One region of the Saccharopolyspora terrae genome, then DNA from elsewhere that is predicted to be linked to it. Evidence: riboswitches for the same ligand, from Rfam matches in the RefSeq annotation. Region 1 holds a riboswitch; the other holds the start of a gene.
What was found. A riboswitch is a leader RNA that binds a small molecule or an ion and turns the genes downstream of it on or off. The one in region 1 is predicted to bind glycine.
Positions count from the first base shown of each region.

Region 2: linked by a shared signal. The riboswitch ahead of gcvH (glycine cleavage system protein GcvH) and the one ahead of gcvP (aminomethyl-transferring glycine dehydrogenase) in region 1 are both predicted to bind glycine.

Region 1 covers NZ_SMKS01000011.1:56,859-60,265, forward strand. Annotated here, with positions in the region: gene E1181_RS09765 (bifunctional nuclease family protein) at 1-244, shown strand, start outside; gene E1181_RS09770 (MerR family transcriptional regulator) at 515-1,087, shown strand; glycine riboswitch at 1,171-1,272, shown strand; gene gcvP (aminomethyl-transferring glycine dehydrogenase) at 1,436-3,407, shown strand, end outside.
Region 2 covers NZ_SMKS01000003.1:125,114-128,520, reverse strand. Annotated here, with positions in the region: gene E1181_RS03550 (PucR family transcriptional regulator) at 89-1,642, opposite strand; glycine riboswitch at 1,753-1,848, shown strand; glycine riboswitch at 1,849-1,944, shown strand; gene gcvH (glycine cleavage system protein GcvH) at 1,998-2,369, shown strand; gene E1181_RS03540 (L-serine ammonia-lyase) at 2,401-3,407, shown strand, end outside.

The sequences.
Region 1 (3,407 bases):
CACCGACCTGCAGGAGGGCACCTTCTTCGCCGAGCTGGTGTTCGACGGTGATGTGCGGGTGTCCGCGCGGCCGAGCGACTCGGTGGCGCTGGCGCTGCGCATCGGAGTTCCGATCCACGCCGACGAGTCGGTGCTCGACGAGGCCGGGTTGATCATTCCGGACGAGCAGGAGGACGAGGTGGAGAAGTTCCGCGAGTTCCTCGACTCCGTCTCCCCGGAGGACTTCCGCGGTGCCGACACCTGAGGACCGGCGCTTCGGGAACTAGTCCGAACAGACCACACCGGCCCCCGGGTTGCACCAGCAGCCCGGGGGCCGGGTTCTTGCTCCGGCGAACGAGAGCGCCCGCGGCCCGCGCGTCGCGTTGACCCGCCTGCTGAGTGGGCATACCTTCGGACTTACGCGAATTGCCCCGGTGTGATTCAGCCGGTGTACGGCTTCGCGGCCCTGGATCGAAACGGTCCGGGCGCTGGTGATCGTCGTCGTCGGCTTCGGGCCGGACGAGGGGAGGCAGGCGTGGTGGAGGAAGCAGCGACCTCGGATGCTGCGGAGCAGGGTGAGCTGTTCCCCGACGCCTCTGCCCCGGACGAGCTGGTCGGTTACCGCGGGCCGGCGGCCTGCCAGATCGCGGGCATCACCTACCGGCAGCTCGACTACTGGGCTCGCACCAAGCTGGTCGGGCCGTCCATCCGCGGCGCAGCCGGGTCGGGCTCGCAGCGGTTGTACTCGTTCAAGGACATCCTGGTGCTCAAGGTCGTCAAGCGCCTGCTGGACACCGGGGTGTCGCTGCACAACATCCGGGTCGCGGTGGAGCACCTGCGCAAGCGCGGCGTTCAGGACCTGGCGAAGCTGACGCTGTTCAGCGACGGCACCACGGTCTACGAGTGCACCTCCGCGGAGGAGGTGGTCGATCTGCTGCAGGGCGGACAGGGAGTGTTCGGCATCGCGGTCAGCGGTGCGATGCGCGAGATCAGCGGGACCATCCACGAGTTCCCGGCCGAGCGGGCCGACGGTGGCGAGAACATCGAGTCGGCGATCAACGACGAGCTCGCGGCCCGCCGACGCGACCGCCAGGCGGAGACCGGCTGAACGACCGGCATCGTCCATGTGTGCGGTAGCCGACATTGATGGTCTGATAAACCGCGTTGATCGGGTAGTCTGAGCGCCATCGCCGACCCCGTGCGGGAGAGTCCGGTCCTGGTCCTGCCAGGGCAGGCGCCGAAGGAGCAACTCTCCCCGACAACCTCTCAGGCCACCTGGACCGCACGGGCGAGATACCTCTGGAAAGCGGGCACACCTAGTGAGTGGGCCCCGCCGACGGTGCAAGCCCGGTCCGCCGGGTGAAGCTCTCAGGCGTTCGCTCCGCGAACGGGGACAGAGGGGGAGAGCAGCATCTGCTGCCGCCCTTTGTTCGCCGCGATGAGTGAGGTTTTGGCGATGACCGACGCGACGCACGACCGCATCCCTCTGGCCGCGCTGGAGCACGGCAGGCCGTTCGCTGACCGCCACGTCGGGCCGATGCCCGCCGAACTGGCCCGCATGCTCGACGTCATCGGCGTCGGCTCCCTGGAAGAACTGGGCCAGAAGGCCGTGCCGGACACCATCCGCGAGGGAGACCTGCAGCTGTCGCTGCCGGAACCGGCCACCGAGACCGAGGCGCTGGCGGAGCTGCGCGACCTCGCCGGTCGCTGCACCCCGCACACCGAGATGATCGGCCTGGGCTACTACGGCACGGTCACCCCGCCGGTGATCCTCCGCAACGTGCTGGAGAGCCCCGCCTGGTACACGGCCTACACGCCCTACCAGCCGGAGATCTCGCAGGGCCGGCTGGAGGCGCTGCTGAACTTCCAGACCGTGGTCGCCGACCTGGCCGGGGTTCCGGTCTCCAACGCCTCGATGCTCGACGAGGCCACCGCCGCGGCCGAGGGCATGACCCTGGTGCGCCGCGCGGGCAAGTCCAAGTCGTCGCGCTTCCTGGTCGACGCCGACACGCTGCCGCAGACCATCGCGGTCATCGAGACCCGCGCCGAGCCGCTGGGCATCGAGGTCGTGGTGGCCGACCTGACCTCGGGTGAGCTGCCCGAGGGCGAGTTCTTCGGGGCGCTGCTGTCCTACCCGGGTGCCTCCGGCGCGGTGCGCGACCAGGAGGCGCTGATCGCCGCGATCCACGAGCGCGGCGCGAAGGTCGTCGTGGCCACCGACCTGCTGGCGCTGACGCTGCTGCGCGCGCCCGGCGAGATCGGTGCCGACGTCGTCGTGGGCAACACCCAGCGCTTCGGCGTGCCGATGGGCTTCGGCGGTCCGCACGCCGGGTTCATGGCCGTCGCCAAGGGCCTGGAGCGGCAGCTGCCGGGCCGTCTGGTGGGCGTGAGCGTCGACGTCGAGGGCAACCAGGCCTACCGGCTCGCGCTGCAGACCCGCGAGCAGCACATCCGCCGTGAGAAGGCCACCAGCAACATCTGCACCGCGCAGGTGCTGCTGGCCGTGGTCGCCTCGATGTACGCGGTCTACCACGGCCCGGACGGGCTCAAGGCGATCGCGACCCGCGCGCACCGGATGGCCAGCGTGCTCGCCGAGCAGCTGCGCCGCGGCGGCGTCGAGGTCGTGCACGGCGAGTTCTTCGACACCGTGGTCGCCAAGGTCCCCGGCAAGGCCGACGAGGTGCTGGCCGCCGCGCGCCGTGGCGGGGTGAACCTGCGCCGCGTGGACTCCGACCACGTGGGCATCAGCTGCGACGAGACCACCACCCGCGCCCACCTGGCCGTGGTGTGGGAGGCCTTCGGCGTGACCGCCGGTGACGTCGAGCAGCTCGACGTCGAGACCGACGACGCGCTGCCGGGCGCGCTGGCCCGCACGTCGGAGTACCTGACGCACCCGGTGTTCCACACGCACCGCTCCGAGACCTCGCTGCTGCGCTACGTGCGGCAGCTGTCGGACAAGGACATCGCGCTGGACCGCAGCATGATCCCGCTGGGCTCGTGCACGATGAAGCTCAACGCGACCGCGGAGATGGAGCCGATCACCTGGCCCGAGTTCTCCTCGCTGCACCCCTTCGCGCCCGCGCAGGACGCCGAAGGCCTGCTCAAGGTCGTCTCCGACCTGCAGGAGTGGCTCGCGGAGGTCACCGGCTACGACGCGGTCAGCCTGCAGCCCAACGCGGGCAGCCAGGGCGAGTTCGCGGGCCTGCTGGCCATCCGCGCCTACCACCACAGCCGTGGTGAGGCCGAGCGCGAGGTGTGCCTGATCCCGGCGAGCGCGCACGGCACCAACGCCGCCAGCGCCGTGATGGCCGGGATGCGCGTGGTCGTGGTCCGCTGCGACGAGCAGGGCAACATCGAGATGGACCACCTGCGCGAGCTCGTCGGCAAGCACGCTCAGGACCTCGCCGCGATCATGATCACCTACCCGT
Region 2 (3,407 bases), on a different contig from region 1:
GTGCCACCAGCACAACGTCGGTGCTCGCGGGCAGGGCAGAAGCGACAGAACGGTTCCCGTGCTCGCGATCCCCCGCGCGCGCCCGGGCTCAGCCGTGCTGGGCCCAGCGCTCGGCCAGCAGCTGCACCAGGAGGGCGGACCGGACGTCCGGGTCGTCGAGGTCGACCTCCACCAGCTGGCCGATCCGCTTCATCCGGTACCGGAAGGTGTTGGGGTGCACCCGGAGCTCACGGCCCGCCTGCCGGGGATCGCCCGGGTGCCGCAGCCAGGCGTGCAGGGTGGCCTGGTAGTCGGTGCCCTGCCCGCGATCGTGCTCGCGCAGCACCGCCAAAGGACCCAGCGCGGCAACACCGGCGTCGGTGGCGGCGCCCGCCATCCGGCTGAGGACCAGCAGGTGCCACAGGTCCTCGTAAACCGCGACGGGCTGCCGCACCAGCCCCGTGCGCAGCATCCCGATCAGCTCATCGGCCTGGGCTCGGGAGCTCGGGATGTCGGTGACCGCCACGGACGTTCCCACCGCGACGAGCGGGCGAGGGGACAGGTCGTGCGACAGCAGCGCCTGGCGCAGCTCCGGCCAGCCGCCCCCGCGAGCCTTGTCAGGCACCAGCGCGTAGAGCACGGTGCCGATCTCGGTGACCAGCGGTCGTCGTCCGATGCCCCGCGTGATCCACTCCCACATCGCCAGCCGCTGCCCTTCGGCCGGTTCGTCGGAGGCGGGCATCTCGATCGCGATGACGCGGTGCTCCTCGTTGGGCACCGCCAGCTCGCTGGCCGCCGCCCGCCAGCCGTCGCTGCCGTCGAGCAGCAGCCGCACCTGCTCGGCCGTCCTCCGCCGCTGCACGTCGGCGACCGCGCGCCAGCGCAACAACTGCAGCGCCACCAGCGGTGCCGTGTCGGCGAAGGCGGTCGCGCGCTCCTCCGAGACGGGGCCGGGCACCACCGCCCACATCGAGCCGAGCAGCTCGCCGCCCATCCTGATCGGCATCACCAGGCGCGGCAGCGTCCCGTCCTGCTGAGCGGGCACGAAGATCGCCGAACTGCCCTTGGTGAGCTGCCGGAACGTGCCTCGGGCGCGGAACTTCGCGAGCACGTCGTCCGGTTGCTTGCGGCCCATGATCGTGGAGACCCGCGCCGGATCGGTCAGGTCCTGCCGGGCCGAATACGCCAGCACCTGCGAATGGGCGTCTTCGATGGTCACCGGCGCGTCCACGACGTCGGCGACCGCGTCGGCGAGCCGGAACAGGTCCGCGACACCGATGCCGCTCTCCTCCGCCTGCCTGATCCCGCCCGCCAGGGCCGCGCGGATCAGCCACACCAGCTGCGCCCACGCGGTGCCCGGACGCACCTCCACCAGCGCCACATCCGCGCCCCGCGCGGCTTCCACGACAGCGGCCTCAGCGGACACCGGTGGCTTGAGCAGCACCGCGGCCGCGCCTTGCTCGCCGCAGTCGCGCACCAGCCGCACCGCCTGCTCGACGTCGCCGATCCCCACCCCCAGCACCAGGTCGCCTCCGGTCGCCGTCGTGGGCTGATCCGGTTCGGCGATCACCACGTCGCCGGCGACGGTGTTGGGTTCCGGGCTGAACACTGTGCGCAGCAGGGCCGGGCCCACTCGCTCGACCAGCGCCCGGATGTCGAGCATCGAAGGGTCCTCCTCGACCAAGGACGTGCCGGCGGAGATCACATGTCCATTGACAGTCTCGCTGGCCCGTTTATCGTTGCTGAGCAAGCCGACAATCGCATACCGGCCATCGACCCCGTGCGGGAGAGACCCTGCCAGCAGTGCAGGGCGCCGAAGGAGCAACACTCCCCAGCAAACTCTCAGGCACCCATGACCGCTCGGGCGAGGCAACTCTGGAAAGCGTCCGTCGTCACCGACGGGCCACCCACGGTGCAAGCCGCTCGCGCGGCGAAGCTCTCAGGTTCCGCAACAGAGGGGGAGGCCCAGCCGAAACCGGGGACGCACGTCCCTTCGAAACAGCTATGGAGCCTCCCTCATGTCGCTGCCCACGAACCTGTCCTACACCGAAGAGCACGAGTGGATCGAGGACCGCGGCGAGATCGCGCGGATCGGCATCACCGAGCACGCCGCGGGCGCCCTGGGTGACATCGTCTTCGTCCAGCTCCCCGAGGTCGGCGACCAGATCGAGTCCGGCCAGGCGTGTGGCGAGCTGGAGTCCACCAAGTCCGTCAGCGACCTGTTCGCGCCCGTCACCGGCGAGGTCGTGGCCATCAACGAGTCCGTTGTGGACGACCCGGCCGTGGTCAACGCCGACCCCTACGGCGAGGGCTGGCTGATCGAGGTGCGCGTGACCGAGACGGGTGCGACCCTCACGGCCCAGCAGTACTCGGAATTGATCAACGAGTAGCCGCGGAGCCCGGAACGAGGCGAGGCGATCAATGACGATCAGTGTCTTCGACCTGTTCTCGGTGGGGATCGGCCCGTCCAGTTCGCACACCGTGGGGCCGATGCGCGCAGCGCAGCGGTTCACCGCGAAGCTGCGGTCGAACGGGACCATCTCCAGGGTCAACAGGGTCAAAGCGGAGTTGTTCGGTTCCCTTGGCGCGACCGGTCGCGGTCACGGCAGCCCGAACGCGGTCCTTCTCGGGTTGGAAGGGCATCGCCCGGAGTCGGTGGATCCGGTGGCTGGCGCGCAGCGCGTCGACGAAATCGACAGGAGCGGGTTGCTGCGGCTCGGCGGTGATCACGTGCTGTCCTTCACCAGCGCGCGAGATCTGGTGCTGCACCGGCGCAAATCGCTGCCGGAACACCCCAACGGCATGCGCTTCACCGCCATCGGCAACGACGGGAGCGAGCTGGAGTCGGCGGTCTACTACTCGGTGGGCGGCGGCTTCGTCGTGGACGAGGACGCGGCCAGTGCCGACCGGATCAAGGCGGATGACACGGCGGTTCCCATGCCCTTCAGCACGGGCGCCGACCTGCTGATCCGCAGCGCCGAGTCGGATCTGCCGATCAGCGGGGTGATGCTCGCCAACGAGCTGTCGTGGCGGGAGGAACCCGCGGTGCGGGCGGGGCTGCTGGACATCTGGCGGGTGATGCGGGAATGCGTCGACAATGGTTGCCGCAACACCGGTGAGCTGCCCGGCGGCTTGAAGGTGCGCAGGCGCGCGGCCGAGTTGGCCGCGAAGCTGACCGATCGGGACGATCCGCTGGAGTGGGTCACCCTGTTCGCGCTGGCGGTCAACGAGGAGAACGCCGCGGGCGGGCGCGTGGTGACCGCGCCGACCAACGGCGCGGCGGGCATCGTGCCCGCGGTGCTGCACTACTACGCGCGGTTCGTGCCTGGTGCCGACGAGGACGGCGTGGTGCGCTTCCTGCTCACGGCCGGGGCGATCGGCGTGCTGTTCAAGGAGAACGCGTCCATCTCCGGCGCGGAGGTCGGCTG